One region of the Thiomonas islandica genome, then DNA from elsewhere that is predicted to be linked to it. Evidence: predicted binding sites of a transcription regulator. Region 1 holds the regulator's gene; each other region holds the start of a gene.
The links. The regulator HrcA, encoded in region 1, represses chaperone genes, less so after heat shock. The targets are predictions, from matches to a motif close to TTAGCACTCNNNNNNNNNGAGTGCTAA.

Region 1 (10,469 bases):
AGCATGCCGATAGTGATGAAAAACAGCCCGAGCAGCACGTCGCGAAACGGCCGGATGTCGGCCTCCACCTGCGCCTTGTACGGCGTCTCGGCGATCAGCATGCCGGCCAGGAACGCGCCAAGCGCCAGCGACAGCCCGGCCAGCTCAGTGATCCAGGCCAGGCCGAGCGTGAGCAGCAGCAGATTGAGCATGAACAGCTCGTCCGACTTGCGCTTGACCACGATGCGCAGCCAGGGCTGCAACAGCCGCCCGCCGGCCAGCAGGATGACCGCCAGCACCAGCGCCGCCTTCACCGCCGCAAGACTCAGCAGCCGCGGCAGATCGGCGCTGTGCGAGGCCAGCGCCGGAATCAGGATGAGCAGCGGCACCACCGCCAGGTCCTGGAACAGCAGCACACCGATGATGTGGCGCCCATGCTCCGAGTCGAGCTCGATGCGTTCGGATAGCAGCTTGACCACGATCGCGGTCGAGGACATGGCGAACGCGCCGCCGATGGCCACCCCTGCGCTGAGCGGATGCGCCCCGATCGGCCCCAGTGCCAGGCTGATGCCGATGCTGCCGATCACGGTTGCCGCCATCGCCGCACCCACCTGCGTCGCACCCAGCCCGAACACCAGTGAGCGCATCGCTTTGAGCTGCCCCAGACTGAACTCCAGCCCGATGGAAAACATCAGGAACACCACGCCGAATTCGGCCAGATGCTGCAGCCCGGTCAGGTCGCCCGCCAGCGCGAGGGTGTTGGGCCCGATCACCACACCCACCGCCAGGTACCCCAGCATCGGCGGCATCGACAAGGCGCGAAACACGGCCACGCCGATCACTGCGGCAACAAGGTAGAGCAAGGTGAGTTCAAGGCCGGTCATCTGGCGGCAGAAGGGCTGGGTGCGAGTCTGTCTTGGAAGTTGTGAATCTTTCTGCTGCGCGGCCCGCTGGCCGCAAAGCGCGGTGCTCTGGTCTGGCCGATCTGGTTGATCTGCCCGGGCCTTGTGCGCCTGCGCATGGGCGACTGGCCGCTCGCGACGAAATCTTCACAACTTTTCAGGCCGACAAGCATAAATCACGCCCGGCCTGCGCCCTGCGATCAAGATCAACCGGCACGCGTTCGAAAAATCGAGTACACTGTGTTTCGTAGTAAACGCAAAAGTAGGTCGTTTTGAAGAAAATCGTCAAATCCCAATCCGTTGTTCCGCAGCGGTTTGCGGCCTGATTGAATTCCCCAAGTGATTTCTGGCGTGTTTCTGCACTGCGCTGGCATGTTGCTGCGCAGCTCACTGACTTTTTAAGGAATTGAAAAATGGCTATGCAAACTGGCTCTGTCAAATGGTTCAACGAAAGCAAGGGCTTCGGCTTCATCGCGCAGGATGGCGGCAATGCCGACCTGTTCGTGCATTTCAGCGAAATCCAGGGTAACGGCTTCAAAACCCTGGCTGAAAATCAGCGTGTGCAGTTCGAAGTCAAGCAAGGCCCCAAGGGCCTGCAGGCCTCGAACGTGACCGCGATCTGATTTCGCCGTCCTTCGCAATAAAAACCGCGGCCTCGGCCGCGGTTTTTTTGTGCCCCCAGCATGGGCGCCCTCTTGAGGGTGCAAGTCCCTCCGCGAGCTGACCACAGCGAGCGAAGCCAAGCGCAACTGCGCAAGGGTGACCGACCGTGGGGAGTTGGAAGGCATATTTCCAGCTGGCGCAGACACCGAAGGTGTTTCGCTCTCTGGACGAATGGCTGCGACGAAGGTTGCGCGCGCTGCAATGGAAGCGCTGGCGGCGTGGCACCACCCTGTTGCGTGAGTTGCGCGCTCTCGGTGCAAGCAAGGATCTGGCTGCGAAAATCGCCGGCCACGGCCGGCACTGGTGGCGTGCCAGCCGGTCGGAAATACATCGTGTGCTGAACAACGCATCCTTCGAGCGGCTCGGCGTGCCACGCCTGTCATCACCTCAACGACTCGAACCGCCCGGTGCGGACCCGCATGCCGGGTGGTGTGGGAGGGGGATCGACTAGGATGGTCGGCGCCCCCTATTTCGATGCCGGCGTTGCGTATGCGTCGTGGCGGCGCGGTGTTTCTGGCATCATGCCTGTCCAGGGAGGTTGTTCCATGCACATCGTTTTACCGGTGGACGGTTCCAGCTACACCACGCGCGCGGTGCAGGTGTTGGTGCAGCATGTTCGGCTATACCGAGCCGCGCCGCAGATCACTTTGTTGACCGTCGTCTTGCCGATTGGCACGCCGCTGGCGCGGGCGCAACTGAGCAAGGCGACGCTGGACGACTATTACCGCGACGTCAGCGCGCAGGCGCTTGCGCCTGCTGAAGATGCGCTGAAGCAGGCCGGACTGGCGTTTGAGTCCCGCTTTGTGGTGGGCGATCCGGCCGAGCAGATCGCCGCCGAGGTGACCCGTCTGCAGCCCGACCTGCTCATCATGGGCACGCACGGCCATTCGGCGCTCAAAGGGTTTGTGATGGGCTCGGTGGCGAGCAAGGTGGTGGCATCTACGACTGTGCCGGTATTGCTGGTGCGGTAATCGGACGTTGCCTTGGGCGAAGCCGCTCGGCGCTCAGCGCTGGCTCAGCGCATTGCCCACCAGTTTGGCGGTGATGTCCACGATCTGGATCATGCGGTCATAGGCCATGCGGGTGGGGCCGATGACGCCGAGGGTGCCGACGACCTTGCCGTCTGTCGCATAGGGTGCGGTAATGACCGAGAGTTCTTCGAATGGCACGGCCTCGCTTTCGCCGCCGATGTAGATGCGTACGCCGTCGGCCTTGGCCGAGGCGTCCATCAGCTTGAGCAACTGGGCCTTTTGCTCGAACAGGTCGAACAGTTGCCGCAGTTTGTCGATCTTTCCGGCCAGATCATCCAGTCCCAGCAGCTGCTGTTGCCCGGCGATCACCACCTGGTCCTGCGCCTGGCTCAGCGCCTGGCTGCCGACTTCCACGCCGGTCTGCATCAGCGCGACCAGTTCGGCGCGCAGGTGTTCGACCTCGCTGCCGAGCTTTTGCGCCACCTGTTCGAAGCGCATGCCGGAGAAGTGGGTGTTGAGGTAGTTGGTGGCGGTGTTGAGTTCGCTCTGGGTCAGCGGCTGCGGCCAGTGCAGCATGCGGTTTTGCACATCGCCCTCGGGACTGACGATGATGAGCAGGATGCGGTGCTCGCTCAGCCGCAGAAATTCGATGTGCCGGAAGGCGTCGCTGCGTTGCGGTGCGAGCACCACACCGACGAAGTGCGACAGGCTGGACATGAGCTGCGCCGCGCGCGCCATGACCTGCTGCGGCGGGGCGGCATCGAGCGACTGTTGCAGGGTGTGCTGCAAAAACTCGGCCTGCGCGGGCGGCTGGGCGGTGAGCATTGCATCGACGAACACCCGGTAGCCACGCGGGGTGGGCACGCGTCCGGCCGAGGTATGCGGGCTGGTGATCAGCCCCATGTCCTCCAGATCGGCCATGACATTGCGGATGGTGGCCGCAGACAGCTCCAGCCCGCAGGTGCGCGACAGGGTGCGCGAGCCCACGGGCTGGCCGTCGGCAATGTAGTGCTCGATCAGGGTTTTGAGCAGCACGCGGGAGCGTTCGTCCATGCCGCAATTTTAGGCAGCACGGGGTTGGCGCGCATTGGCGCGCGGGCGATCATGCGGCTGTGCTGTAATTTGCCGCTGCGCACTCTCCTTCCGAGCCATGTCCAGAACCGCGTTCCAGCAGGTCTTGCTGATCGGCAAGCATCAGGTGCCGCAGGCGCAGCGCCTGCTGGGCGACATCGCTGCGCGGCTCGCCAGCGCCGGGGTGGAGGTGTGGGTGGGCGAGCTGACCGCGCAGCACACCGATCTGCCGTATCCGGTGCTACGCGGCAGCGAGCTGGCCGAGCGTACCGCGCGGGGCGGCTGGGTGGCGGTGGTGCTGGGCGGTGACGGCACCATGCTGGGCGCAGCCCGCAGGCTCGCTCCGCTGAATGTGCCGCTGGTGGGCATCAACGCCGGACGGCTGGGCTTCATGACCGACATTGCCGACAGCGCCTGGGAAGAGGCGATCGACGGGCTGCTGGCCGGGGCGTTCGAGCGCGAGGAGCGCGCCATGCTCAGCGGCGCTGTGGAACGCGGCGGGCAGTCCATTTTCCAGGCGATTGCAGTCAACGATGTGGTGGTCAACCGCAACGGCGCGTCGGGGCTGGTGGAGTTGAAGGTCGAGGTGGATGGCCGCTTCATGTATGTGCAGCGGGCCGACGGCCTGATCGTCGCCACGCCCACCGGCTCCACGGCGTATGCGCTGTCGGCCTATGGCCCCATCCTGCATCCGCGCGTGGATGGTGTGGTGCTGGTGCCGATTGCGCCGCACACACTGTCGAACCGGCCCATCGTGTTGCCGGGTGGGGCGCAGATCGTGATCGAGGTGGTCACCTCGCGCGACGTGAGCGTGAATTTCGACATGCAGAGCTATGCCGAGCTGATCGGCGGCGACCGCATCCGCGTCAGCCAGGCACCGTTTCGTTGTGTGTTCCTGCACCCGCCGGGGTGGAGCTACTTTTCCACCCTGCGCAAAAAGCTGCACTGGCACGAGATCCCCGATGAGTCCTGAACCGCTGCGCGCTGCCTGAACCATGCTGCTGCACCTGCACCTGCGCGACTTTGTCATCGTCCCCGCGCTCGACATCGATCTGGGCCCGGGATTCACCGTGCTCACCGGAGAGACCGGCGCGGGTAAGTCCATCCTGATCGACGCGCTGAAGCTCGCGTTGGGCGAGCGTGCCGACAGCGGGGTGGTGCGCAGCGGCGCAGCGCGCGCCGAGATCGGCGCCGAGTTCAGCCTGAATCCGCGCCTGGCCGCCTGGCTAGAGGATCAGGGCTTCTCGGTCGAGGGCGACAGCGTGCTGCTGCGTCGGGTGATCGACGCGCAGGGTAGGTCGCGCGGCTTTATCAACGGCAGCCCGGCCACCGCAGCGCAGCTCAAGGCCGCAGGCGAGATGATGGTGGACATCCACGGCCAGCACGCGCATCAGGGTCTGGTGCGGCGCGAGGTGGTCACCAGCCTGCTCGACGCCTACGCCGGCGCACAGGCCGAGGCGCGGGCGGTGGCGCAGGCCTGGACGCAGTGGCGCGCGGCGCAGCAGGCCCTGCAGCAGGCGCAGACGGATGCCGGTCGGCTGGCCGAGGAGCGCGAGCGCTTGCAGTGGCAGTGCGAGGAACTCGATCGCCTGCGCCCTGCGCAAGGCGAGTGGGACGCGCTGGAGGCCGAGCACAAGCGGCTGGCGCATATCAGCAGCCTGCTCGAAGACTTTGCCACTGCGCAGGCTGCGCTCGACGGCGAGGAGGTCAGCGCGCTGGCGCTGCTGGCGCAGGCGCAGCAGGCGCTGGAACGCGCTGCGCAGGTGGACGCCGGCCTGCAGCCTTTGGTGCAGCAGATCGACTCGGCGCACACCAGCCTGCGTGAACTCGGCCATGACCTGCAGCGCCTGGCCGAGCGCACCGAAGCCGACCCGCAGCGCTTGGCCGAACTCGACGCACGGCTGGCCGCGTGGATGCAACTGGCGCGCAAGCACCGTGTGCCGCCCTTCGAACTGCCGCAAGCGCATGCCGCGCTGCGCGAGCGGCTCGCCCAGCTCGACCGCAGCGCCGACCTGCCTGCGCTGGAACAGGCGGCACACGCCGCGCATGCCGCGCTGGAGCACGCCGCGGCCCAGCTTAGCGTCCGCCGGCGCAAGGCGGCACAGCAACTGGCCAAGGCGGTGCAGGCGGCGATGCAGGATCTGGGCATGCCCGGCGGCCGGTTCGACGTGGTGCTCATTGCGCTGGACGCGGTGGGCGCGCGCGGCGCCGAGAGTGTGGAGCTGCAGGTGGCCGCGCATCCCGGCGCTGAACTGCGCGCGCTGGGCAAGGTGGCCAGCGGCGGCGAGCTGTCACGCATTGCGTTGGCCGTGGCCGTGACCACGAGTGCGCTGCAGGATGTCGACACCCTGATTTTCGATGAGGTCGACGCCGGCATCGGCGGCGCGGTAGCGCAGACCGTCGGCCGGCTGCTGCGCAAGCTGGGCCGCGACCGGCAGGTGCTCGCGGTCACGCATCTGGCGCAGGTGGCGGCTTGCGCGCAGCAGCATTTCACGGTGCGCAAAACCAGCATTGGCCAGCAGACCGCCAGCCTGCTCGAAGCGCTGGAGCCGTCACAACGGCAGAGCGAGATCGCCCGGATGTTGGGCGGCAACGCGCAGTCCGGCGCCGCGCTCGAACATGCGCGTGAACTGCTCGCCGCCTGCGACGCCGTTTGACCGCTCTCGGAGCCCGCGATGAACTCGCCGCCGACCACCGCAATGCCGACCGAACCGCGCTTCACTCACCAACTGGTGCTGATTTCCGGGCTGTCGGGCTCGGGCAAATCGGTAGCCCTGGCTGCGCTCGAAGACTCGGGTTATTACTGTGTGGACAACCTGCCGCCGCAGCTCATCAACGCGCTGGTCGAGCAGACCCGGGCCTCGGGACAGATGCGCGTGGCGGTCGCGGTCGATGCACGCAGCGCCGAGTCGCTGACCGACGTGCCGGCCCTGCTGCAGCAACTGCGCACCCGCTGCGAGGTGCATGCGCTGTTTCTCGACTGCGCCACCGACACCCTGGTGCAGCGGTTTTCCGAAACCCGCAGACGCCATCCACTGACCAGCCGCATCACCGCGCAGCAGACGGGCAGCGCGGCAGCAGCGCGCGGCGATGGCTATGCCAATGCGCTGACTGAGGCGATCGAACTGGAGCGCGAGCTGCTGCGCCCGGTGGCCGAGATCGGCCTGCATCTGGACACCAGCCAGATGAAGGCCGCGCAACTGCGCGACTGGATCAAGCAGACCGTGCGGGTGCAGGCCTCGCAGATGGTGGTGCTGTTCGAGTCGTTCGCATTCAAGCGCGGCGTGCCGCTCGATGCCGACTATGTGTTCGATGTGCGCATGCTGCCCAACCCGCATTACGACACCGCGCTGCGCCCGCTGACCGGGCGTGATGCGCCTGTGGCCGACTTTCTGCTGCGCCAGCCTGAGGTGCTGCAGATGCTGGCCGACATCACCGCCTTCCTGCAGCGCTGGCTGCCCCGGCTTGCGGCCGATCACCGCAGCTACGTCGGTGTGGCCATCGGCTGCACTGGCGGACAGCATCGCTCGGTGTTTCTGTCCGAGCAGCTCAGCCGCGCGTTCAGCGGCCAGTACACCGTGCTGCTGCGTCATCGCGAGCTCGACGCCTCCGGAGCCGGCGCCAGCGAACAGTGACCGGCATCCGCCGTCGGCCCGTTGCCCAGCGCCAGCGGCGGCGGTTCGGCGAAGCGGTCGTGCGGCGTGACCGCGTGCCAGTCCAGCACCAGTAGCGTGAGCACCGCGGCCCAGAACAAGGCGATGCGCCAGGAAGATCGACGGTGCATCGCAAAGGCCCTCAATCCTGCATCCCCAGCCGACGACGCAGCCGCACACCCAGCAGACTGCCGCCGAAGGCACAGGCAAACCACACCCAGCCGTGCAGACTGCCGGTGGCGATGCCGGAAAAATACGCCCCAACATTGCAGCCGAACGCCAGCCGCGAGCTGTAGCCCAGCAGCAGCCCGGCGGCGATCGAAGCGAGCCACTGCCGCGCCGGCAGCTTCACCGCGGGGCTGGCCTTGCCCTTCCAACAGGCGGCGATCAGCGCGCCCAGCAGCAGTCCCAGATCGGTGACGCTGGTGTTGTCCGCCAGCACCGTGGCGTGCAGCTGCGCCTGTTGCGCCGGCTGGCCCCAGAAGGCGTTGTGGCTCAGGTCGATGCCGAGCGCCTGCGCGATTTTCGCGCCCCAGAGTCCCAGACCGTAGACGATGCCCCAAGGTTGGCCGGCGACAACCAGATTGACCGTGGCCAGCAGCCCCAGCCCGATGGCCGCCCACCACACTGCAGACCCCGTCCAGCGCGACGGCCCGGGGCCGCGCCAGCGCCACAGTAGGGCTGCAAGCAGGGCCAGCGCGCCCAGTTGCGCCGTCAGCGTCCATTCCGCCCCCAGCATCTGCACCAGATCGACCGGCGGCAGCGCGCCGAGACGAAGCCAGGCCGGTAGCTGCGCCGCGCCGACGAAACTGCCCAGCACGAACGCCGGCAGCACAGCCAGGCTGACCGGATGTCCCAGCCCAGCCTTGTACAGCGTGCCCGAGCCGCAGCCGTCGGCCACCTGCATCGCCGCGCCGAACACGAAGGCGCCAACCAGCAGGCTGATCGACAGCGGGCCGTCCGCGCCCTGCAATTCGGGATGTGCGGCCAGCAGCGGCACACTCAGCAGCATGGCCACCGCAATGCCCACGAACTGCGCCCACAGCCCCTTGGGATCGCGTCGCGTGATCCACACTCGCCAGCCGGTGGTGAAGCCGAACGCCGCTGCGGCCAGCAGCACGCCATAGCCCAGGCCAATCAGCCACAGCAGGCCTTGTCGCCAGCCGACCAGCCAGGTGATTGCGGCAAATCCGGCCAGCGCAGCCGCGAGCAGCAGACGGCTGGCGAGTTGCTGCAGGCTGCGCCGCGGTGCAGGGGCTGCGGGCGCAATCGACACCGTGTTCAGAGCGCTTGCCATATCTGTTCCAGTTGCTGCCAAAGCTGCTGCAGCCGGGTGGGGACATGCGCCATCGGTGCCTTGGTGCGCGACCAGTCCACCATCGAGCCGGGGTACAGCGCCACACCGGGCCGGTGCAACACCTCGGACAGCACGAACCAGTTGGTCGCGGCCCAATGCCCGGTATTGCAGAACGACACGGTGCGCCGTATCCCGTCTGGCTGCGGCAGGCTGCGGGCAATGCGTTGCAGCACTTCCACATCGGGCAGCACGCCGCCACCGTGCACAAACCAGCGAGCGTTGTCGAAGTCCAGCGCACCGGGCAGGGTGCCCGGACGGGCCGCGGCGGGGGCTTTTTCGCGGCCCACATAGAAGGCGCGGGGACGGGCGTCGAGCAGCAGCACGCCGGGGTCGTGCAGATCCTGCTCGACCGCTTCGCGGGTGGCCAGGATGGACATGTCGAGCTGCGGGGTGAAGCGGCTGGGCGTGACCGCAGTCGGCCGGGTGGTCAGCGGCAGGCCGGCGGCGCGCCACGCGGCCATGCCGCCGTTGAGGATGGCGAGCTGCTTGAACCCGAGCCATTTCAGCGTCCAGTACACCCGCGCTGGAGCGCCGAAGTCGCTGGCGTCGTTGCCGCTGGCGACGATGACCACGGGCCGTTGTCCCTCCAGCCCGAGGCTGCGCAGCAGCGCGGTGAACTGCCCCAGCGGCAGCAACGCCCCCGGATTGCTTGCCGGGCCGCGCCAGCGGGCATACGGTGCCGCAATGGCGCCGGGGATGTGCGCGGTCTGCGGCGCGGCCGCATCATCGCGGATGTCCACGATCTGCACCGGGCCGCGCCATGCCGCCAGCGCCGGTGCCGAGATCAGCGGGCCGAAAGCCAAGGGTTGCTGCACCAGCGGTGCGGCGCTCACCCCCTGCTGCAGCGCCCAGGCGGCGAGCAGCCACAGCGCCACGACCGCGCGCTGCAGCCGCCGCCATCTGCCGAACCGCTGAGGGGACGAAGGGGAAGACAGAAGACTAGCGTGTTCCATGTCACCCATTTTGGAAACACGATCACGCAAAGGGAACGACAGAGTTGTCATGCGCATCCAACTGCGCGGAATATGGACCGTTGCGAAGCCTGTTGTCAGCGCGTGGGGGCAAGCGCCTGCTTCGGAAAAATCGGGTTTTTCTGACAGACTCGACGGCCTGTGCGGTGCTACGCTTAACGTTTTTGTACATTCTTGTTCTCGAAGCAAAATGTCCTGTGCCGCGAGGTTCTCCTGATGGAACCGCTTGCCCCCGTCTCGCCCAGCGCGGCATGGATCGAGCAACTGCCCGCATCGGTGGTGATGCTGGTGGGCGACACCCTGCGTTATGCCAACGCCACGGCGCTGCGGTTGGTGCGGGCGTCGCAGCCGGCCGATGTGATCGGCCGGTCGGTGCAGGACTTCATCCATCCCCTGGATCTGCACCGCGCGCTGGCGCGGCTGCGCCATGCCGAAAGCGGCGGCATCAACCCGGTCACTGAAATCCGCGCCTACGCTTGCGACGGCACGCCGCTGATGCTGGCCATGAGCAGCGCCATCGTGGTGGTGGACGATCGGCGGGCGGTGCTGGCGACCTTTCTCGACATGACCGAGCGCGCCGCGATGGAACAGCGCCTGCGCCAGACCGACGAGGACTTCCAGCGCATGATGAACACCATGCAGGATGTGTTCTATCGCACCGATGCGCAGGGCATCACCCGCTATGTCTGCCCCGCGGTGAAGCATGTGCTGGGCTATACCGCCGAGGAGATCATCGGCCTGCCGGCGGCGGCGTTCTACCCCGACCCCAGCGAACGCGACGCGCTGGTGGCCGCGATCCGGCAGCACGGCGCGGTGCGCGATTTTCCCGGACGCATGCGGCGCAAGGACGGCGTGATCATCGACATATCCATTAGCACCCGCGCTCTGCGCGACGAACGCGG
Region 2 (10,469 bases), 600 kb from region 1:
GCGGCACGGCATGCGGGTGCCAAGCCGACGCGCCCGGGGCGAGCGCAGGCATGAGCGTGCTGGCCGAACTCGGCGCCGCCGCGTCCACCTTGCACTGGGCGCAGCCGATGGTGCTGCTTGCGCTGCCCTTGGCTCTGCTGCCGCTTCGCGCGGCCTGGCGTGGCGGCTGTGCGCCGGCAGCACCCGGCGTCGAGCTGCTGCACCCCGATCTGCACGGCCTGCTGCACGCGCCACCGCCGCCGCGCACACCGTGGCTGCCGGCGCTGCTGCGCGCGCTGGCCTTGGCTGCTGGCATCGTCGCGCTGGCGCAGCCGCAGCAGTTCGGCGGCTGGATCGCGCCGGCACCGCTGGGCCGCGACATCGTTGTGCTGCTCGACACCTCGCTGACGATGAGCCTGCATGATCTACGCTGGGACGGCAAGCCGGCGAGCCGCCTGGCGGTGGCGCAGCGGGTGCTGGCCGATTTCGCCCGCGCGCGCCGTGGCGACCGCTTCGCGCTGATCGCCTTCGGCAGCCATGCCGCAACGCTGCTGCCGCCGACCTTCGACGCCCGCCTGGTCGGCGACATGGCCGCGCTGTCGAGCGTCGGCCAACTCGGGCAGGACACGGCGCTGGGCGACGCGGTCGCGCTGGCGCTGCGGCAGGTGCAGCCGCGCCGAGGCCTGCGGCCGATCCTCATCCTCTACTCCGACGGCGGCGACAGCAACGTCGGCCGCATCAGCCCGGCCGAGGCGGTGGCGCTGGCGCGGCATCTGGGCGTCAAGATCTACTGCGTCGAGGTCGGCGGCACACCCGATCCCGGCCAGCCCTACACCGTGTCCGCTTACGCCGGGCCGCAGCCTGACATGCGGCTGATCGCGCAGGCCACCGGCGGCAAGTTCTACTTTGCGGCCAGCGCCGGCGCGCAGCAGGCCGCGGTACGCGACATCGGCGCGCTCAACCCCCGGCTGCATCCGCCGCCGACGCGCCGCGCGGTGCAGCCGCTGTTTCTTGCGCCGCTGCTGCTCGGCGCGGCGCTTTGGCTGCTCGCCGAAGTGATCGCGCTCGGCGGCGGCAGGCCTGCCCCGCGCCGGCGGGAGGGCGCGGCATGAGCGATTGGCTGCCGTGGTTGCCGCCTTGGAACTGGGCGCGGCCCTGGGCGTTTGCGCTGCTGCTCGTGCCGATCGCGCTTGCGCTGTGGCGGCGCGTGAAGGCACGGCGGCAGCGCGCGCTCGCGCTCGCTTATGCGGATGCCGATCTGCTGCGCTACGCCGCGCGCATGATGCCGGCCGCGGCGCGCTGGCGTGCGCTTGCTTTCGATGCGATGCTGTGGCTGCTGCTCGCCTGCGCCGCTGGCGGGCCGCGGCAGGCGATCGAGGGAGACGCCGCCGGCATGCCCGGCGCGGATCGCGCCTCGCTCATGGTGCTGCTCGACGCTGGCGCGCGCGCCGCGCAGCCGCAGGCCGGGCCGAGTGCGCTCGAACAGGGCCGGCTGCTGATCGACGCGCTGTGGCCGCGGCTGCACGGCGCGCGCCTCGGGCTGATTGCCTTCGGGGCGCCGCGCGAGGACGCGCCGCGACAGCTCGTGCAACTGCTGCCGCCAACCGATGACGCGGCGATGTTCCGCCACTTCGCTGCGCTCGCGCAGCCGGCGCTGTTCGGCGGCGAGGGCCCCGGCGCGTCGCTTGCCGCACTGCTCCAGCTTGCGCAGCAGCGGCTTGGCGAGCAGGGCGAGGGCGCACGACGGGCGCTGCTGCTGCTTGCTGCCGGTGACACGCCGCCGCTTGCCGCGCCGCAGGCGCTGACGCTGGGGCAGGCGCTGCGCGCGGCGCAGCAGCCGCTGTTCGTGCTCGCGCTGCCCGGGCTGGACGCCGATCGTGCCAAGGCGCTGCGCGTCCTTGCCGAGGCCAGCGGCGGGGCGATGCGCACGGCACCGCCGGGGCAGACCGGTCGCAGCGTCTGGGGCGGGATCGATGCGCGCCTCGCGCAGCTGGCGGCTGCCTCGCCCAGGCGCGGGCCGCAAACGCAGTGGCGCGAGCTGTTCGGCCTGTTCCTCGTGCCTGCGCTACTGCTCATGCTTGCGCGCTCGACGCTTGTCTGCGCGCCACGCGCTGCGGCCTCGATGCTCGTCCTGGCGCTGCTCGGCGCGCTGGCTTCGCCGCAGCCCGCGCACGCAGCGCAGGCCACGCCGCAGGCGGCCTGGGCGGCCTGGCAGGCCGGCGATTTCACCCGCGCTCAGGCGCTCTACGCCGCCTTGCCCGGTTTCGATGCGCGCATTGGCGAAGGCGACGCCGCGTACCGCCGCGGTGCTGACCAGCAGGCGGCGCAGGCGTTCGAGCGCGCACTGCTGCTTGCCGACACGCCGGCGCAGCGCTTCGTGGCGTTTTACAACCTTGGCAATGCGCTGATGCACCTGCCGGGCAAGACGCGCGAGGCGGTGCAGGCCTACGATGCGGCGTTGCGCATTCGCCCGCACGACGCCCGCGCGCTGCGCAACGCCCGCCTGGCGCGGCGGCAGGACGAAATCGAACATCCGAGCGAGGCGCTGACCGGCATCGCCAAACGCGCCCCGGCGATCCATCACTCGCGTTTTGGCCAGCAGACCTCGGACACCCCGTCGCAACTGCGGCGCAAGCCGCCGCCTGAAGGCTCCGCCCCGCTGCAAGCCGAGGCGACGCTGCCGGCGCAGGGCAGGCTCGCACAGAGCGCGCAGCCGCAGGGTGCGGCCAGCGCCTGGCAGCCGCCCGCACTCGACTGGGACGCGGCGGAAAAGCGTGCGCAACTGCTACAAGACGCCACCAGCCTGCTGTGGCAGCGCCGCGCCGAGATCGACACGCGCGCCGCCCGCGATACCGCCGCCGGAGCACCGTGATGATGGCGGTAATACGCCATCGCCTTGGCTGCGCCTGCGCGCTCGGCCTCTGGCTGCTCGCTGCGCCGGTCTGGGCGCAAAGCCTGCAGTGCACGCTCGCACCTACGCCTGCCGTGCTCGGCCACTCGCTCGCATGGACCATCACCGCGCGCGACGCCGTGCAGCCGCTGCCAGCGTTCACTGCGGCGCAGTTCGCCCCGGACTGGCTGCTGCAGGGCCAGCAAGGCGCAAGCGGCAGCGACGCGCGCGGGCATCGCGAGCAGTCGCTGCGCCTAGAACTCGTCCCGCTGCGCGCCGGGGCGCTGCGTCTGCCGGCGGTGCAGCTCGGTGATCGGGTCTGTCCGGCGCAAACGGTGCAGGTGGCCGCCGCCGCACCCGGCGAGGCGCCGCTGCAATGGCGTACCCGGCTCGTCCCGTCGCAGCCGCTGCGCTTGCAGCCGGTGCGCGTCGAGCTGCAGGTGGCAGGTGGTGGCAATCTGGTGTGGGAGCCGCCGCAGGCGCACAGCGCGCAGGCGCTGCTCGAGCCGCTACCGGGTGACACGCGCCGCGAGACCCTCGAAGGCACACCGCAACTCGTGCAGGTGTTCGCCTGGCGCGCGCTGCCGCTGCAGGCTGGCGAGCTGACGGTGGACTTCGGTCTCGTGCGCGCGCATGCCTTTGGCGCGCTGCGGGTGTACGCGCCGCCCAGGCTTGCGTTCACGGTCGCGCCGCTGCCGCAGTGGTGGCCGGCGCAGGGGTTGGTCGGCCGGCCCCAGGTGCAGATCGTGCAGGCGCCGCAGCGCCTGGCGCTCGGGCAGACCGGGGTGTGGCGGTTGCGCCTGCGCGCTGCCGGCCTCGACCATGCGCAACTGCAGCAGTTGGCGCAGCGCTGGCGCGAGCGGCTGCAAGCGCGCGTGCCGATCGCCGCGGTCGAGCTGCGCCGTGGCGAGTCGGCAGACGCCGTCGCGCCGGTGTGGGACGTGACTCTGTTCTTTCAGCCGAGGCATGGCGGCCTGCTGCAGCCGCCGCTGCTGCGGCTCGACTACCTCGACCCGCAGCAGCTGCTGCCGGCGGCGCTGTCGCTGCGGTTGCCGACGGTCGAGGTGGACGACCCGCGGCCCAGACGGATCGCAATCGCCACCGGCAGCGTGCTCGCGCTGCTTGTGCTGCTCGCTGCGCTGCGCACGCTCATCCTTTGCCTGCGGTGCAGGCGGAGGCTTGCGCACGGGCTCGATGCGCTGCGGGCGGCCACCAGCGCCGACGCGCTGCGCCGCGCCTGGCTGGCGCTGCCGGTGGGCGCACCGCAGCCGACGCTTGTCGCCTGGCTTGCCTCGCACGCGCCGGACGACGCCACGCTGCACGCCGCAGCAAAGGCGTTGCAGGCGCAGCTCTACCGCGGCGGGCAGACGCCGTCCGCGCGGGTCGACCCGGTGCCGCTCGCGCAGGCGCTGCGCGAGCGCTTCACGCGCTGCGGCCGGCTGCGGCGGTCAAGCCGCCTGCGCTGAAAAGCGCGTTGCCGGCAGCGGCGGCGCCTCCCCCGCCGCGTGGGGAGGCGGGGAGGGGGCGAGCCGCTGTGCGATCGTCCCCTCGCGCCGTCAAGGCTTGCGCGAGATCGAGGTGATGGTGTCGTAGCCGTCGATCTTTTCCGCGCTGAACAGCACGGTGTCGCCGGGTTTGAGACCGTCGAGCATCGCCTTGTCCTTGACGCGGTAGATCATGGTCATCGCTGGCATGTCGCCGATCGCGCCGTGGCGCAGCGTGATCTTGCCCTGCGCGGCGTCGATCTTGCGCACCAGTCCTTCGGCCTGATGCGCCTCGGCAGACGAGTTGCCTGCGTCCTGCAGCATTTGCATGTGCTGCGCCATACCCTCGGGTGTCGCATGGTCGTGGTCGGCGTGGCTGCCCGCGGCGCGCACGGGGCTGGCAAGCGCTGCGGCAAGCAGCAGCGCGCACAGGCTGATCAGCGGTTTGGTCGAGGTGTTCATGGTTTGCTCCTTCGCTCGTGGTGAAAAACGGGTCAATGCGCGTGGTCGTGCCTGGGCTTGCGCACCTGCAGCGTCTGGCCGCTTGCGGCCTGCGGTTCTCTCGGGTCACTCGCCGCCGGCGGCAGGCCGGTGCTTACGGCATGCGCCTGCGTGCCAGGCGGCATGCGGTACCAGCTGGCGTCGGCGTCGTCGCCGCGGGGAAGGTCGTCGCGCACTTTGAAGATGGTGAACATGCCGCCCATCTCGATCGGGCCGTAAGGGCCGCGGCCGGTCATCATCGGCAGGGTGTTGTCGGGCAGCGGCATTTCCATATCGCCCATCTCGGCCATGCCTTTGCTGCCCATCGCCATGTAATCGGGCAGCAGTTTTTGCAGCGCCGGGGTGAGGTCGTCCTGCGGCACGCCGATCATCGTCGGCACGCTATGCCCCATCGCGTTCATGGTGTGGTGCGATTTGTGGCAGTGGAAGGCCCAGTCGCCAGGGTTGTCGGCGATGAACTCGATGGCGCGCATCTGCCCCACGGCAATGTCGACCGTCACTTCGGGCCAGCGCGCGCTCTTGGGCACCCAGCCGCCGTCGGTGCCGGCCACTTCGAACACATGGCCGTGCAGGTGGATGGGGTGGTTGGTCATGGTGAGGTTGCCCATGCGGATGCGCACGCGCTCGCCGGTGCGCGCCACCAGCGGGGCGATGCCGGGGAAGGCGCGGCTGTTCCAGGTCCACAGGTTGAAGTCGAGCATGGTGTTGACCCGCGGTACGCTCGCGCCGGGGTCGATGTCGTAGGCATTGATGAGGAACGCATAGTCGCGATCGACCGCCATCTGCCGCGGGTTTTTGGGGTGGACGATGAACAGGCCCATCATCCCCATCGCCATTTGCACCATTTCGTCGGCGTGCGGGTGGTACATGAAGGTGCCGCTTTTGCGCAGCTCGAACTCGTAGACGAAGGTTTGGCCGGGCGCGATCTGCGGCTGCGTTAGCCCGCCCACGCCGTCCATGCCGTTGGGCAGGACGATGCCGTGCCAGTGGATGGTCGTGTGCTCGGGCAGCTTGTTGGTGACGAAGAGGCGCACGCGGTCGCCCTCGACCGCCTCGATCGTCGGCCCGGGGCTCGATCCGTTGTAGCCCCAGAGTCTGGCGGTCATGCCGGGGGCGATTTCGCGCAGCACCGGCTCGGCGACGAGGTGAAATTCCTTCACTCCATCCTTCATGCGAAACGGCAGGCTCCAGCCGTTGAGCGTGACCACCGGGTTGTACGGGCGGCCGGCAGTGGGGTGCAGCGGCGCGGCGGTGTCGGCGCTGCTGCGGCTGTGCGGCTCAGGCGCGGCAGCCAGCGCCGAGCGGCTGGCGGCGCCGGCGGCAAGCAGCGCCGCCGCGCCGAGGAAACGACGTCGGGTGTTCATGTCGATCATCCTTCGAGAGTGAGGGGTCAATGACCGGCGGTGGCCGGGGCGGCTGCGGCGGCCTCGGGCGCAGGCGGCGGATCGGCATCGACGCCGAGCTGCGCGGCCTGCCAGGCGGCGTCGCTGAGCCAGTAGTCGCGCTGCGCGGCGATCGCCGCACGCACCGCCTGCACCTGCGTCTGCGCCGCGGCGACGAGCTGGAAGGTGCCGATCAGCATGCCGTTGTAGCGAAGCTGGCTTTCGTCGAGGACGGTCTGCGCCAGCGGCACGACCTGCTCGCCGAGCAGCCGCGCCTGCTCCCAGGCGCTGCGGCGCTGCGCGTCAGCGGCGCGCAGCTGTGAGGTGGCGTTGCGGGCCACCGCCACGGCGCGCTCGCGTGCGGCAAGCGCTGCATCCGCCGCCGCGCTGCGGCGCGCATCGCCAAGGTCGAAGATCGGCAGCGGCAGGCTGAGCTCGGCGCCGTTTTGCGCCGCGGCGTCGCTGAAGGTCTTGCGCACGCCGCCAAGCTCGACATGCTCGACCACACTGCTCGCGCGCACCAGGCCTGCCGCTTGCGCCGCGGCGATTGCCTCGTCCCGGGCGAGCTGCACGTCGAGCCGTGCGTCGATTGCGCTCTGCAGCGGCGCGGTACTGGTGGGCAGGGTCTTCGGCAGCGGCGGAAGCTGCTTGGGCAGGGTCAGGTACGCCGCCTGCGCGGGCGACAGGCCCAGCGCGCGCACCAGCGCCTCGCGCGCCTGTTGCGCGGCAAGCTCGGCGCGCTCGAGCCGCAGTCGGGTGTCTGCGGCAAACAGCGCCTGCTGCGCTGCGTCGAGCTTGGTGAAGTTGCCGGCCTGTTGCATCCGCGTAGCCAGCGTCGCTGTCGCCTGCGCGGCGTCGTGCGCGTCGCGCGCGTACGCGGCGATCTCCTGCGCGGCGACCGCGCGCACCCAGGCCAGTCGCGCCTGTGTGGCGGTCTGCAGCACGGCGCGCGCCAGTTGCAGGCGGATTTGCTGCTGCCGCGCGGCGTCCAGGCGCGCGCGTGTCGGTTGCGTGAGCAGGTCGAGCAGGCCGAGGCTCAGCGAGCGCGTGATCTCGACCCCGCCACCGCCGATTAACAGGCGCTCGAAGGCCAACCGTGGATTGGCCAGCCGCGCGCTTTGCGTCGAGGCGGCGGAGTCGGCCTGCGCCTGCGCCAGCAGCGCTTGCAGCGCCGGGCTGCCCAGCAGCGCGACGCGCACCGCATCGTCCGCGCCGAGCGGCTTGGACAGCAGCGTATCGATGCGCGCCTGCGCCTGCGCGCGCTCGGCCTCATCGCGTGCAAGCTGCAGCGCAACGCCAGTGTGGGGTTCGGTCAGCTGATTGGCAGCCCGCAGCGTCTGCCGGGTTTGCAGTGGCGCGCATGCCGCCAGCAGGGCACAAGTTGCCAGCGCGCCCAGCCGCAGCGCTGGCGGGCACGCAAGGGGGTTGTTGGACATCAGAGGACACCTCATTCGAGCCGCGACCACGCGCGGCAAAGCGAGATGCAGCACCGCCGGTTGGAGGCGCTGCGACCGGAGATCGAACGCGGGTCAGGCTCTGGGAGGACGCTGCAGGGTGCGCGGGTCGGCGCTGTGCCAGGCGGTGTTTGCCGCCTGCGGGCAAGGATGTTGCACCGCGCTGGCCAGCAGCAGGCTGACGCCCGGTGGCTGGCCGACGGCCAAATGGCAGATCACGCAGTGCTGGTGATCGTGCGCGGAACAGTTACCGCCGGCCGGGTCGTGGCAGGCGGTGTGCCCCATGTCCATCGCGTCCATGTCGGCCGGTGCAGACGCATGTTCCTGTTGCTGCACCACTGCTGCTGCGACGCCAGCGGTGCAATCGCTCACGACCATGCCCGCCTGCGCCCAGCCGCGCAGCGGCAGCAGGGCGAGCAGCAGAATCAGGATAGGACGCACAATGCGAGACATTGACGCAAGTCTAACCCTAGTTTCAGATTCTGGTGGCATCATGGGCTGACAGACCCGCTTTGTGCGCGAAAAATCGCGCGACATCGGCAGGTCGTCCTGCGGTTTGCGGAACTTTTTGGCTTTAGCACTCTCCACCCGGGAGTGCTAAAATTGACCATGATTCGAGAAAGGAATTCAACCATGACCCAAACACCGTCCGCCGCGTTTGCCCTGCGCCCGGCTCAGGTCGATGGCGCATTTCCGCTCACCCTGCCCAGCCTGGGCAATCTCGATGCTTACATCAGCGCAGTCAACCGCCTGCCGATGCTCAGCGCCGAGGAAGAAACCCGCCTGGCGCGCCGCTGGCGCGAGCAGGGCGACAAGGACGCGGCTGCCAAGCTGGTGCTGTCGCACCTGAGACTGGTGGTGTCCACCGCGCGACAATACCTAGGCTATGGCCTGCCGCATGCCGACCTGATCCAGGAGGGCAATATCGGCCTGATGAAAGCGGTCAAACGCTTCGATCCCGCGCACGGCGTGCGGCTGGTGAGCTACGCCCTGCACTGGATCAAAGCCGAGATCCACGAATACATCCTGCGCAACTGGCGGCTGGTCAAGGTGGCGACCACCAAAGCGCAGCGCAAGCTGTTCTTCAACCTGCGCTCGATGAAAACCGCCAGCGGTGGCATGAACGACGCGCAGATCGACGACATGGCGCGGCAGCTGTCGGTCAAGCGTGAGGATGTGATCGAGATGGAAAGCCGCATGGGCGGTGCCGATATTGCGCTCGATCCCACGGTCGAGGACGGAGAAGAAAACTTCGCGCCGATCGCGTATCTGGCCGACACCACTCAGGAGCCGATGGCCGTGCTCGAGGCGCGCAGCCACGACCGGCTGCAGGTCGAAGGTTTGGAGGCTGCGCTCGACCAGCTCGATCCGCGCAGCCGGGCCATCGTCGAGCAGCGCTGGCTCAACGTGGCCGACGACGGCAGCGGGGGTAAGACGCTGCACGACCTTGCAGCGGAGTATGGCGTATCGGCCGAGCGTATCCGCCAGATCGAGGCGGCGGCAATGAAAAAGATGCGCAAGTCGCTCGCGGCATTCGCCTGATGTCCGCGCAAGCCCCGTGCTGCACAGCCCGTCTTGCGACGGGCTTTTGTGTGTCCGGGTGAATCGTCGCCGGGGCTGGCGCAGCTGCCTCATCAGGCACGCCAGGCCCGCACCGCGCTGCGCAGCTCGGCCCAGCGCGCCTTGCGCTGGTGCGGGGTGCGGTCTGCCGCGTAGCGCCAGCGTTCGAGCTGCAGCAGTAGCGCAATCGCGGTCTGCACCGACTGCGGCGGCAGTGCGCTCGCATCCGGGCGCAGGCTCTGCAGACGGCGCGCCAGCGCGCGCGGCGGGGTCGATCCAGTGCTGTCGATCCCGGCCTGTTGCAGCTTCACTCGCAGCAGGGCGTAGGTCTGCGTCCACGGATCGGTCCGGCGGCGTTCCAGCGCCAGCAGCGCACCAAGCACCGCAGTGGCCACCACCAGCGCGGCAATCGCCAGTGCGGCCAGGGTGGCCGTGTCGGGCTGCTGCAGACCGAGCTTGCGTAGCAGATCCTGCTGGCGGTTGCTGCCGTAGTTCAACACCCATTGGTTCCAGGCGTTGTTCAGCGCGTCCCAGCGGTTGCGCAGTTGCAGGATGAACGCGGCGTCGCGCGGGCCGAGTGCGGCCATGCCGAGCAGCGGCTCGCGCCCGGCCAGTGTGGCGCCGCTGCGGTCGATGCGCGCCGGGTCGACCGCGGCGGTGGGATCGGCGCGGACCCAGCCACGCTCTGGCAGCCAGTATTCGGCCCAAGCGTGGGCATCGCTCTGGCGCACCACCCAGGTGCCGTCGATCGGGTTGTAGCGCCCGCCCTGATAGCCGGTGACGATGCGTGCCGGAATGCCGGCTGCGCGCATGACCACGACAAAGGCCTGCGCGTAGTGCTCGCAAAACCCCGCACGGCGGTCGAACAGAAACTGGTCCACGCCGTCGCGGCGGCCATAGGTGCCGGGGTTGAGGGTGTAGCGAAAGGGCTGGCTGCGGAACATGGACAGCAGCGCCTGCGCGACGAAACTGCCGTCCTGCCCGGCAGCGCGGGCCTGCGCGGCAAGCTTGCGCCCCAGCGTGACACTGCGCGGGTCGTATCCGGCGGGCAGCGCCTCGTCCGCGCGCAGCGCCGCAGTGAACTGCTGCGGGCCGTAACGGAACTGCGGGGATGACTCGACGGTATAGCGCGTCAGATGGTCGAGCGGCCGACCGGTGACCAGTTGCAGATCGGGCAGCCATTGCACTCGATAGCCGTCGATCCGGGGCGCGGCCATCG
Region 3 (10,469 bases), 710 kb from region 1:
CGCGCAGTGCTCGACCGCGTTGGCGGTGCGCCAGCAGCATGGGCGCGACGAGTCGCCCTTTGACGCGCCGCCGCCTGCGGCGGTGATCTATTGCCAGAGCACGCAGGACGTGGCCGACGCGGTCAAGCTCGCCGCAGCGTTCGATTACCCGGTCATCGCCTTTGGCGCTGGCTCCTCTCTCGAAGGCCAGCTGCTTGCGGTGCAGGGCGGCATCAGCCTCGATCTCACTCGCATGAACCGGGTGCTCGACATCGCCGCGGCCGATATGCTGGCCACGGTGCAGGCCGGGGTGACGCGGCTGCAACTCAACGACGCACTGCGCCACACCGGGCTGTTTTTCCCGATCGACCCCGGCGCCGACGCCACCCTGGGCGGCATGACCGCCACCCGCGCCTCCGGTACCAACGCAGTGCGCTACGGCACCATGCGCGAGAACGTGCTGGCGCTGACCGTGGTCCTGGCCGACGGCCGCGTGGTGCGCACCGGCACCCGGGCGCGCAAGAGCAGCGCGGGTTACGACCTGACCCGGCTGATGGTCGGCAGCGAAGGCACGCTGGGCATCATCACCGAAGTCACCGTGCGCCTGTACCCGCAGCCCGAGGCCGTGGCCGCGGCGGTGTGCTCCTTCCCCGGCGTGGCGCAGGCGGTGGACTGCACCATCGCCATCATCCAGGCCGGCATTCCCATCGCCCGCTGCGAGCTGATGGACGCTGGCGCGGTGCGTGCGGTCAATGCCCACGACCATCTGAACCTGTCCGAAAAGCCGCTGCTGCTCATGGAATTCCACGGTTCGCCCGCCGGGGTGCGCGAGCAGACGCAGGCGGTGCAGGCTATCGCCGCCGAACATCAGGGCGGCGATTTCGCCTGGGCCGACACCCCCGAGGAGCGCAGCCGGCTGTGGAAAGCACGGCACCACGCCTATCTGTCCGCGCTGCAGATGAAACCCGGTTGCCGCTGCGTCACCACCGATACCTGCGTGCCCATCTCCCGCCTGGCCGAGAGCATCAACGCCACCATCACCGAGGCCGAAGCCGCCGGGCTGCCCTACTTCGTCGTCGGCCATGTGGGCGACGGCAACTACCACATCGGCTACCTGATCGACCCCACCAAACCCGAGGAGCGCGAACTCGCCGAGGCGCTCAACGCCCGGTTGGTGCGCCGCGCGCTCGCCCTGGGCGGCACCTGCAGCGGCGAACACGGCATCGGCCTGCACAAGCAGGATTTCCTGCGCGAAGAAGCCGGCGACGCCGCCCTCGACCTGATGCGCACCCTCAAGCACGCACTCGATCCCAAGGGCATCCTCAATCCGGGGAAGATCTTTGCGTAGCGCATCGAGGCGCACTCCCGACGAACGGTCGAATTTGGCCGACGAACGGCAAACTGGTTCGTTTGGTTGCAGTTTTGCCGTGGTGGGTTGCGGGGTTGGGCGTAGCGCAGGGGGCGATGGCGGAGGTGCGCCCTTGAAAGTCTGGAGGTCGTCCCTATAATTGGCACTCGTTGAAGGTGAGTGCTAACAACGGCGGCTTTCTTGGGTGCCGGTGTTGGCCGCTTCAAGGTGTTCAGTGGCCGGCAGGCTCGGGATGTTCCTGCAGCGGTCGGTCGATCGGCACCGCGCTGGTGCCCGGTTTTTCACAAACTTCAGGAGATTTGCATGAAATTGCGTCCTCTGCATGACCGTGTCGTGGTCAAGCGTGTCGAACAAGAAACCACTACCGCTTCCGGCATCGTGATCCCGGGCACCGCGGCGGAAAAGCCGGATCAGGGTGAAGTGCTGGCCGTGGGCCCGGGCAAGCACGACGACTCGGGCAAGCTGGTTCCCATGGCGGTCAAGGTGGGCGACCGCGTGCTGTTCGGCAAGTATGCCGGCCAGACCGTCAAGGTGGACGGCGACGAGCTGATGGTGATGCGCGAAGACGACCTGATGGCCGTGATCGAAAAGTAATCGGCACCGCCTGATTCGCATTCTCGCTTCAACTGACATTTACGGAGAATTTCAATGGCTGCAAAAGACGTGATTTTTGGCTCTGACGCCCGGGCCCGCATGGTCGAGGGCGTGAATATCCTGGCCAATGCGGTCAAGGTGACATTGGGCCCGAAGGGCCGCAACGTGGTGCTCGAGCGCTCCTTTGGCGCCCCCACCGTGACCAAGGACGGTGTGTCCGTGGCCAAGGAAATCGAGCTCAAGGACAAGCTGCAAAACATGGGCGCGCAGATGGTCAAGGAAGTCGCCTCCAAGACCAGCGACAACGCCGGTGACGGCACCACCACTGCCACCGTGCTGGCGCAGTCCATCGTGCGCGAGGGCATGAAGTACGTGACCGCCGGGATGAACCCGATGGATCTCAAGCGCGGCATCGACAAGGCCGTGGCGGCCCTGGTCGAAGAGTTGAAGAAGGCCTCCAAGCCCTGCTCCAGCAGCAAGGAAATTGCGCAGGTCGGCTCGATCTCGGCCAACAGCGACGAGAGCGTGGGCAAGATCATCGCCGAGGCGATGGACAAGGTGGGTAAGGAAGGGGTGATCACCGTCGAAGACGGCAAGAGCCTGGAGAATGAGCTCGACATCGTTGAGGGCATGCAGTTCGACCGCGGCTACCTCTCGCCCTACTTCATCAACAACCAGGACAAGCAGGTGGCGGTGCTCGAAAACCCCTACATCCTGCTGCACGACAAGAAGATCTCCAACATCCGTGATCTGCTGCCCGCGCTCGAGCAAGTGGCCAAGGCCAGCCGTCCGCTGCTGATCATTGCCGAAGACGTGGAAGGCGAAGCGCTGGCCACGCTGGTGGTCAACAGCATCCGCGGCATTCTCAAGACCGTGGCGGTCAAGGCCCCGGGCTTTGGTGATCGTCGCAAGGCCATGCTCGAGGACATCGCCATCCTCACCGGCGGCAAGGTCATCGCCGAAGAAGTGGGTCTGTCGCTCGAGAAGGTCACGCTGGCCGATCTGGGTCAGGCCAAGCGCGTCGAGGTGGGCAAGGAAAACACCATCATCATCGATGGTGCCGGCAAGGCCGCCGACATCGAGGCGCGCGTCAAGCAGATTCGTGTGCAGATCGAGGAAGCCACTTCCGACTACGACCGCGAAAAACTGCAAGAGCGCGTGGCCAAGCTCGCCGGTGGCGTGGCTGTGATCAAGGTTGGCGCGGCCACCGAAGTCGAGATGAAGGAGAAGAAAGCCCGCGTCGAAGACGCCCTGCATGCCACCCGCGCTGCGGTGGAAGAGGGCATCGTCGCCGGTGGTGGTGTGGCGCTACTGCGTGCGCGTCAGGCCCTGGGCGAGATCAAGGGTGCCAATCACGACCAGGACGCCGGCATCAAGATCGTGCTGCGCGCCATCGAGCAGCCGCTGCGTGAAATCGTTGCCAACGCCGGTGGCGAACCCAGCGTGGTGATCAACAAGGTGCTCGAAGGCAAGGGCAATTTCGGCTTCAACGCCGCCAACGATACCTACGGCGACATGCTCGAGATGGGCATTCTCGATCCGACCAAGGTCACCCGTACAGCGCTGCAAAACGCTGCGTCGGTTGCCGGCCTGATGCTCACCACCGAGTGCATGGTCGCAGAAGCGCCGAAGGAAGAAGCCCCCGCTGCGGCCGGCGCCGGCGGTATGGGCGGCATGGGCATGGACATGTAAACCCAGGCTGTACCGTCTGCGTCGCGCTCGCCCGACCTGCCTTGGCTAGTCGGGCGGTGCCAAGCCTGCCACCCGCAAGGATGGCAGGCTTTTTTTTGTGCCCCCAGCATGGGCGCCCTCTTGAGGGTGCAAGTCCCTCCGCTGACCACAGCGAGCGAAGCCAAGCGCAACTGCGCAAGGGTGACCGACCGTGGGGAGTTGGAAGGCATATTTCCAGCTGGCGCAGACACCGAAGGTGTTTCGCTCTCTGGACGAATGGCTGCGACGAAGGTTGCGCGCGCTGCAATGGAAGCGCTGGCGGCGTGGCACCACCCTGTTCCGTGAGTTGCGCGCTCTCGGTGCAAGCAAGGATCTGGCTGCGAAAATCGCCGGCCACGGCCGGTACTGGTGGCGTGCCAGCCGGTCGGAAATACATCGTGTGCTGAACAACGCATCCTTCGAGCGGCTCGGCGTGCCACGCCTGTCATCACCTCAACGACTCGAACCTCCCGGTGCGGACCCGCATGCCGGGTGGTGTGGGAGGGGGATCGACCAGGATGGTCTGGTCGCCCCCTATCCCGATTGCCAGACAAAAAGTCATTGCAACGACCGCAACGATTGCTAATATCGACCCCATTTGCAGCAGGGGATCGCGATGTCACGGTTTTGCACGCAATGTGGAGCAGAAAACAAGGACGAGGCGAAATTCTGCAGACAGTGTGGCGCGCCCATGCCCAAACCTGCCGGACCAGAGCAGGCCGGCGCTTTGCGAGACACTGCTGCGTTGCCGGCAGGGCCTGCCCAGCAGACACTGCAACAGGAGACGACCGGCATTGCACCCGCCGAGCCCAGCGCCGAGGTTGCTGCTGCCGCTGTCAAGCCAGCCGCCGTGCATGCAGGGGACGAGCAGCCGACGCAGCCCGCTGCCGGCGAACGACCGGCCGCCGGGGAACAGCCTGCCACGCGGCAGGAACATGAACGCTTGCGGCGCGAGCAGGAGCTGCGCGCAGCCACCGCACGGATGGAGGCGGACATCCAGTCCCGGGCGCGGGCGGCCGAAGCAGCATTGTTTGCCGCCGCGCCGTCGCAGCCTCGTCCAGCCACCATGCCGCCGCAGACCGCGCCGGCGGCCAGGGGCGGCAATGCGGTGTTGATCGGTGGCGTGGCTACAGCGGTGATTGCACTGCTGCTGGTGGGCGGCGGCAGTCTGTGGTGGTCGCGCACCCATGCGCCACAGACCCCGGCCAGTGCGCCGATCGCACGCTCCAGCGCCGCGTCGGCGGTCGTGCACCCTGCGTCGGCCGCAGCGCCCGCTGCGCTGGCTCGGTCTGCTTCTGCGGCGGCTTCGGCTGCGGTGGCTGCCGCGCCTGCGCTGTCACACCCCGCTTCGGCAGCGCAGGCCGCATCCGCACCGGTTACGGTAGCGGCGCCCCATCCGCAGCCGAAGGTTGAAGCAGCGGCAGCGCCTGCGCCGAAGTCTCGTCCGGAAACTTTCAAGCCCGCGCCGGTGCGCCGTGAGCAGGTCAGCCCCGCCCGGGTTGCCACGCCGGCACCGGTGCAGCAAGAAGCGCCGCCCGTGGTGCAGCCCGCGCCGCAGCCGGCACCCGCACCCATCGAGCCGTCCGCCCCCGTTGCGCAGCCCCGGCCCTCCGGGAGGCTGCAGGCGCTGCGCGCGGGGCTGGCGGCCTGCGAGCAAAAGGGCAATTTCTTCACTCAGCAACTCTGCATCCAGGAAACTCGCTGGAAATATTGCGGCGCACCGCTGTCGCCCGACCCGTTGTGGGGCAAGGTGCCCGAGTGCCCGAATTCGGCGCAGCAGCACAACAACCCCTGACCCGGGCGTCCCGCTTCCAATCACCCACAGTCCTTGGAGGACCACATGACCGTGAAAACCACCAACAACCTCGGTGTGCTGCTGCGCAGCTACGAGGCCTTGCACAACTGGCGCGCGCTGGCCATGCTGGCGGGCAGCTTCGTCCTGGGCGGGCTTGCTATCAGCGGCGGTGCGATTGCGGGTGCGAGTTCGGGCAGCGCTTTGGTGGCGATGCTGATGAGCCTGATCGGCGGTATCGTGATCGTGGTCGGCATGAATGCCAGCGGCCTGATGCTGATGGATCAGGCGTATGACCTGCCGAAGCGCGGCTTCGGTCCGGCGTTTCTCGGCGGCATCCAGTCGGCGCTGTATGTGATCGGCCTGCTGATCCTGCTCGGTCTGGGCTTTGGCGTGGTGCTGCTGGGGGCGTTTGTGTTGTCGCTGCTGGGGCGCATCCCCGGGGTGGGTGGATTTTTCGGCTTCGTGCTGGCCGGGCCGCTGGTGGTCGTGGTCGCACTGGCCTATGCCGTTCTGCTGCTGGCCGGGCCGCTGATGATCGCGGCGGTGTGGCACGGCGAGGGTTTTGTCGCCAGCCTGTCGCGGGCGGTGGGCATCGTGATCAAGCGGCCACTCGAGGTGTTCATGCACTTTCTGGTGCTCGGGCTGATCGTGTTGCCAGCGATGGCCTTCATTTTTGCTGTGGTGTTCGTCGGCAGCATGCTGGTTGGCGGGTTCTTTGCCTCGGGGGCCTTGACTGAATTGACTGCAAACTTCGGGATGTTGATGTGGCACCGCTACGCTGACATGTCAGGCGTGGGGATTGATGCGGTACAAGCCGCGGTTGCGGCGACGATGTCGATCGGGCTGGTGTGGTTTCTGGCCTGGTCGGTGGTCAGCCTGATCTATGTCCTGGGCCTGATCTTCGTCTACCGCGCGGTCAGCGAAGGCGTCGGCGCGGAGGCCGCGGGAGTGGTTGGACAGAAACTGGCCCAGTTCAAGCAAGGGCTCGATGAGTACAAACCGCGTCCGGTACCTGTCGGGACACCGCCGGCTGCCCCGGCGACAACAGGCCAGCCGACCGCGGATGCGCAGCCCCGCGCCGTTGTGGATCAGGCCGCGGCGCCAGCGACCGGGCATTGCACCGCCTGCGGCGCCGTGGTGCAGCCCGACGACATGTTCTGCGGCAGTTGCGGCCACCGGCTGAAATAAGGGGCGACGATGGCACGCTTCTGTACCCTCTGCGGCACGCAGAATGCCGATGATGCACGGTTCTGCGAGGCCTGCGGCGCGCCGCTGCGCACACCGGGCGCGCCCGTGGCCGGTGCCCCCGCTCCCACCCAGGCTGCGGCAACCAACACCCCAGCGCCGCCGCGTGGCGGGCTGAGCCGGCGCGCAGGCTGGTTTGCGCTCGGCGGCCTCACCGTGTTGCTGCTCGTGGTGGCTGCCCTGGCCTGGCAGGTGCTGGGACGCGCCAGCGGGCCGTCGCGGGCCGAGCTGCAGGCGGCGGCGGACACCTGGCTGCAGCAACACCAGGCCACTCTGCTTCAGCAGGACGCCTGCCTGCGCAATTTCAACTACCGGGCCAATCCGGTTTTTGTCAACGCGCTGGACCAGGATACGCAAAGCTGGCTGGCCGTGCTGGTCAAGGCCGGTATCTACACCGCGCCGGTGCCGGTGCAAAGCGGGTTCATTCAGCAGATGAAATACACCTGGGGCCCGCAGGCCGCGCATTACCTGCGCAACGACGCGCTGTGCGTGGCCGATGGCCTGCGCGTCGAGGACATACGGCAGGTGCAACCGGGCAGGGACGGTACCGAACCCCTGCCGCCCGGGGTGAGCCTTCCGCAGGACTGGGCGCTGGTGCGGCTGACTCTGCAGTGGAGCGGCCTGCCTGCCTGGGCACAGCAGCCGCCGGTGTCCACCCAGTTGAGCCAACTGTCCGCACCATTGCTGCAAACTCTGCTGCTGCGCAAGACCCCGCAGGGCTGGGTGCTGCCGTCGCAAGCCGAGGAGCTGGGCATGCGCGCGCAGCTGGGTCTTCTCAGCGCTGGCGGCGCGCTCGGTCAGGCGGTGCAGCAGCTGGGCGATCAGCTGGGGCAGGCGGCGCAGTCTTTTGGCGGGAACACCGCTACTCCTGCCGCGCAGCAGCCCGCACCCTGGAGCGGCTTTGTCGACTGGCTCAAAAACCTGTTGAACCTCGGCGATCCGGCGCGCCGCATTCCCGCGCAGTTCTACGACGATGTGCAAAGCGGTCGGTTTGATGCTGCATACAGCCTGCTCGGCCCGGATCTGCAAATCCTCGGCCCTGAAAAAATGCAGGTGGCGTTCAAACAGGTGCAGGCGCGAATCCTGGCCAAAGGCGGCGTTGCCGACATCACCATCGTGCGCGTCACCGACCAGGGCGGGGACAAGGCGGTGCGCTATGTCGTGCATTTTCGCGACGGCAGCGAACACACCGAGAACATGCGTATCGGCAAAGTGGGTGATCAATGGCGCATTCTGTCCATCGATGGCATATGACGTCGGGCCGTGAAGACACTGGCCGTAGGCGTCTACTGCGAAGCAGTGCGGTCATGGTGCTGTTGGCCGGTGGGGCATGGGCGGCGCTGCGCCCACCGCCGCGCTACTGGCAGGTGGACGGAGCGCTGCTTCGGACCGGCGATCTGCTGTTTCGCCGCACCGTCAGCCTGGAAGGGATGGCCGTGCAGGCGATCGACGCGGCGGGGCGATTCAGTCATGTCGGTCTGGTGGTCGGCCATGGTGCGCAGGGTGCTGCGCAGGTGGTGCATGCCTGCCCGCCCGAGCGCAGCGGGCAGACCGGTGTGCGGTTGACCACCGCGCAGGCGTTCGTCGACGGCGCCGATGTGCGCGACGCCGCCGCGGCGCGGCTGCCGATCGATGCCGAGCAGGCGAGGCGAGTGGCGGCCTGGGCGCTGCAGCATGTCGGCTGGGCATTCAACGCCGACTTCCGGCTGGGCGCGCCGCACGCGCTGTACTGCACCGAGCTGGTCTGGTCCGCGATGCGCGCCGTCGGGTGCCACTGCCTGCCCCAGCCTGTGCGCTGGCACACCCCGCTGGGCGCCCGCGAGGTGGTGCCCATGTCCGCGTTGCTGGAGATCCCCGGTCTGCGGTTCCTGTCGTGGGCGGTGCGTGTGGTGTAGGGTTGCGCAAGCCGACGCGGGCGGTCGGAAGCGGCCATGCCGCGTGCGCCATGCAGACAGGCGAAAATGTCTGCATGACAGCAGGTTTTCCCCAACTCTTGATGCGCGTGGCGCTGGTGCTGGCGCTGGTTGGCCTGGCGCCGGCGGTCGTGGCCTCGCCCACGGCCGCTGTCAGCGCGCAGCAGCGTTCGGCGTCGGCCCCGTCGCATGGGCGCATCTGCCTAGTGCTGTCGGGCGGCGGCGCCCGGGGCTTTGCACACATCGGCGCGCTCGAGGCCCTGCAGCAGCTGCATGTGCCGATCGACTGCATCGCCGGTACCAGCATGGGCGCGATCATCGGCGGGCTGTATGCCGAGGGCGTGTCGATCGCAGTGCTGCGCAACCAGGTTTCCGGTATGGACTGGGCTGGTGTGCTGTCCAGTCGGCCGGCACGCGAGGAGCTGAATTTCCGCCGCAAGCAGGCCGACGAACAAATGCCCGGCGGTGTGGAGTTCGGTCTGAGCGACCGCGGCCAAGTGCAGTTTCCGAATGCTGCAGTCAACACCACCCAGCTCGAGCAGGTGCTGACCAACCTCACCCTGCCGGCGATCGGGGTGCACGACTTTGACGCGCTGCCCATCCCGTTTCGTGCCGTGGCGACCAACATGGTCACCGGGCAGAAGGTGATCCTGCAGCGCGGGGCGCTCGCCAGTGCGCTGCGCGCCAGCATGTCGGTGCCGGGGGTGTTTCCGCCCACCGAGGTCGACGGCGCGCTGCTCGGCGACGGTGGGCTGGTGGACAACCTGCCGGTGGACGTGGCGCGCGACATGGGGGCGCAGCATGTGGTGGCGATCAATATCGGCACGCCGCTGCTGCCGCGCACGGCGTTGGACAACATCGTCGGGCTGACCTCGCAGATGATCAACATCCTGATTGAGCAGAACATCCGCGCACAGATCGCCACCCTCAAGCCCGGCGACGTGCTGATTTCGCCCGATCTGGGCGCGATTTCCTCGGTCGATTTCGCCGCCGGCAACCGTGCCATCCAGATCGGCTATGACGCGGTGATGGCTGCGCGTGCGCAGCTCGCACCGCTGGCCTTGCCCCTGGCGCAATACGCCCGGTGGCGCGACGCCTTCGCCCGCAAGGCGCAGGCGCTGGTGGCGCAAACCCGCTTCAACGCCCCGCTGGCCGGGGTCGAGGTGCGCGGGCTGGCTCCCGGAATCGACCGCACCTTGCAGGCGCAGCTGCAGCAAAAAGCTGGCGAGCCGCTCGATTTCGGCGCGGTGCGCCGCGATGTCGACCGCCTGTTCGGCCTGGGCGACTTCTCCCGCGTCGACTACCGTCTGATCGACACCCCGCCGGGGCAGGTGCTGGAATACCGCCTGCAGGAGAAACCCTGGGGGCCGAACTATCTGCGCTTCGGTCTGGGCCTCTATACCGATCTGCGCAACCAGTCACGTTTCTCGCTGCAACTGGCGCAGCGCAGGCCGTGGCTGAACGGTCTGGGCGGCGAGTGGCGCAACGACCTGCAGATCGGCTGGCGCAACCGCTGGTTTTCCGAGCTGTACCAGCCACTCGATGCGCGCGACCGGGCGTTCGCCTCGCCGTATCTCGATCTCGATGCCCGCCCGGTCGATGTGTACCGCGGCGACAACCCCATCGTGCGCTACCGCCTCAACACCAGCCGTGTCGGTCTGGATCTTGGCGCGCCGATCACCGGCTACGGCGAGGTGCGCCTGGGCGTGAGCCGCGCCAACATCTCGGCGGACTATCTGCTCGGTCAGACCGGCCTGGTCGACGGCCAGACTCTGCGCGAGGGCGGCGTGCGGGCGCTGGCGTTGTTCGACCGCCTCGATCATGCCTACTTTCCCACCAGCGGCTGGCGCGCCCGGCTGGAGGT

Region 2: rpoH (RNA polymerase sigma factor RpoH) is a predicted target of HrcA. The motif match lies at 8,265-8,291, and genes of this name have one in related genera.
Region 3: ACZ47F_RS01580 (co-chaperone GroES) is a predicted target of HrcA. The motif match lies at 1,488-1,514, and genes of this name have one in related genera.

What each region holds. Positions count from the first base shown of each region.
Region 1 covers NZ_AP042391.1:1,029,970-1,040,438, forward strand. Annotated here, with positions in the region: gene ACZ47F_RS04925 (monovalent cation:proton antiporter family protein) at 1-863, opposite strand, end outside; gene ACZ47F_RS04930 (cold-shock protein) at 1,301-1,504, shown strand; gene ACZ47F_RS04935 (hypothetical protein) at 1,696-1,995, shown strand; gene ACZ47F_RS04940 (universal stress protein) at 2,090-2,515, shown strand; gene hrcA (heat-inducible transcriptional repressor HrcA) at 2,549-3,568, opposite strand; gene ACZ47F_RS04950 (NAD kinase) at 3,666-4,559, shown strand; gene recN (DNA repair protein RecN) at 4,582-6,243, shown strand; gene rapZ (RNase adapter RapZ) at 6,262-7,221, shown strand; gene ACZ47F_RS04965 (hypothetical protein) at 7,176-7,370, opposite strand; gene ACZ47F_RS04970 (YeeE/YedE thiosulfate transporter family protein) at 7,382-8,536, opposite strand; gene ACZ47F_RS04975 (sulfurtransferase) at 8,521-9,558, opposite strand; gene ACZ47F_RS04980 (sensor domain-containing diguanylate cyclase) at 9,784-10,469, shown strand, end outside.
Region 2 covers NZ_AP042391.1:428,664-439,132, reverse strand. Annotated here, with positions in the region: gene ACZ47F_RS02040 (hypothetical protein) at 1-54, shown strand, start outside; gene ACZ47F_RS02035 (VWA domain-containing protein) at 51-1,091, shown strand; gene ACZ47F_RS02030 (tetratricopeptide repeat protein) at 1,088-2,851, shown strand; gene ACZ47F_RS02025 (hypothetical protein) at 2,851-4,335, shown strand; gene ACZ47F_RS02020 (copper-binding protein) at 4,426-4,815, opposite strand; gene ACZ47F_RS02015 (multicopper oxidase family protein) at 4,848-6,218, opposite strand; gene ACZ47F_RS02010 (TolC family protein) at 6,245-7,672, opposite strand; gene ACZ47F_RS02005 (hypothetical protein) at 7,766-8,143, opposite strand; gene rpoH (RNA polymerase sigma factor RpoH) at 8,324-9,232, shown strand; gene ACZ47F_RS01995 (transglutaminase TgpA family protein) at 9,325-10,469, opposite strand, start outside.
Region 3 covers NZ_AP042391.1:322,732-333,200, reverse strand. Annotated here, with positions in the region: gene ACZ47F_RS01585 (FAD-binding oxidoreductase) at 1-1,327, shown strand, start outside; gene ACZ47F_RS01580 (co-chaperone GroES) at 1,652-1,942, shown strand; gene groL (chaperonin GroEL) at 1,997-3,634, shown strand; gene ACZ47F_RS01570 (group II intron maturase-specific domain-containing protein) at 3,825-4,238, shown strand; gene ACZ47F_RS01565 (zinc ribbon domain-containing protein) at 4,269-5,447, shown strand; gene ACZ47F_RS01560 (zinc ribbon domain-containing protein) at 5,493-6,635, shown strand; gene ACZ47F_RS01555 (zinc ribbon domain-containing protein) at 6,645-7,946, shown strand; gene ACZ47F_RS01550 (YiiX/YebB-like N1pC/P60 family cysteine hydrolase) at 8,000-8,587, shown strand; gene ACZ47F_RS01545 (patatin-like phospholipase family protein) at 8,638-10,469, shown strand, end outside.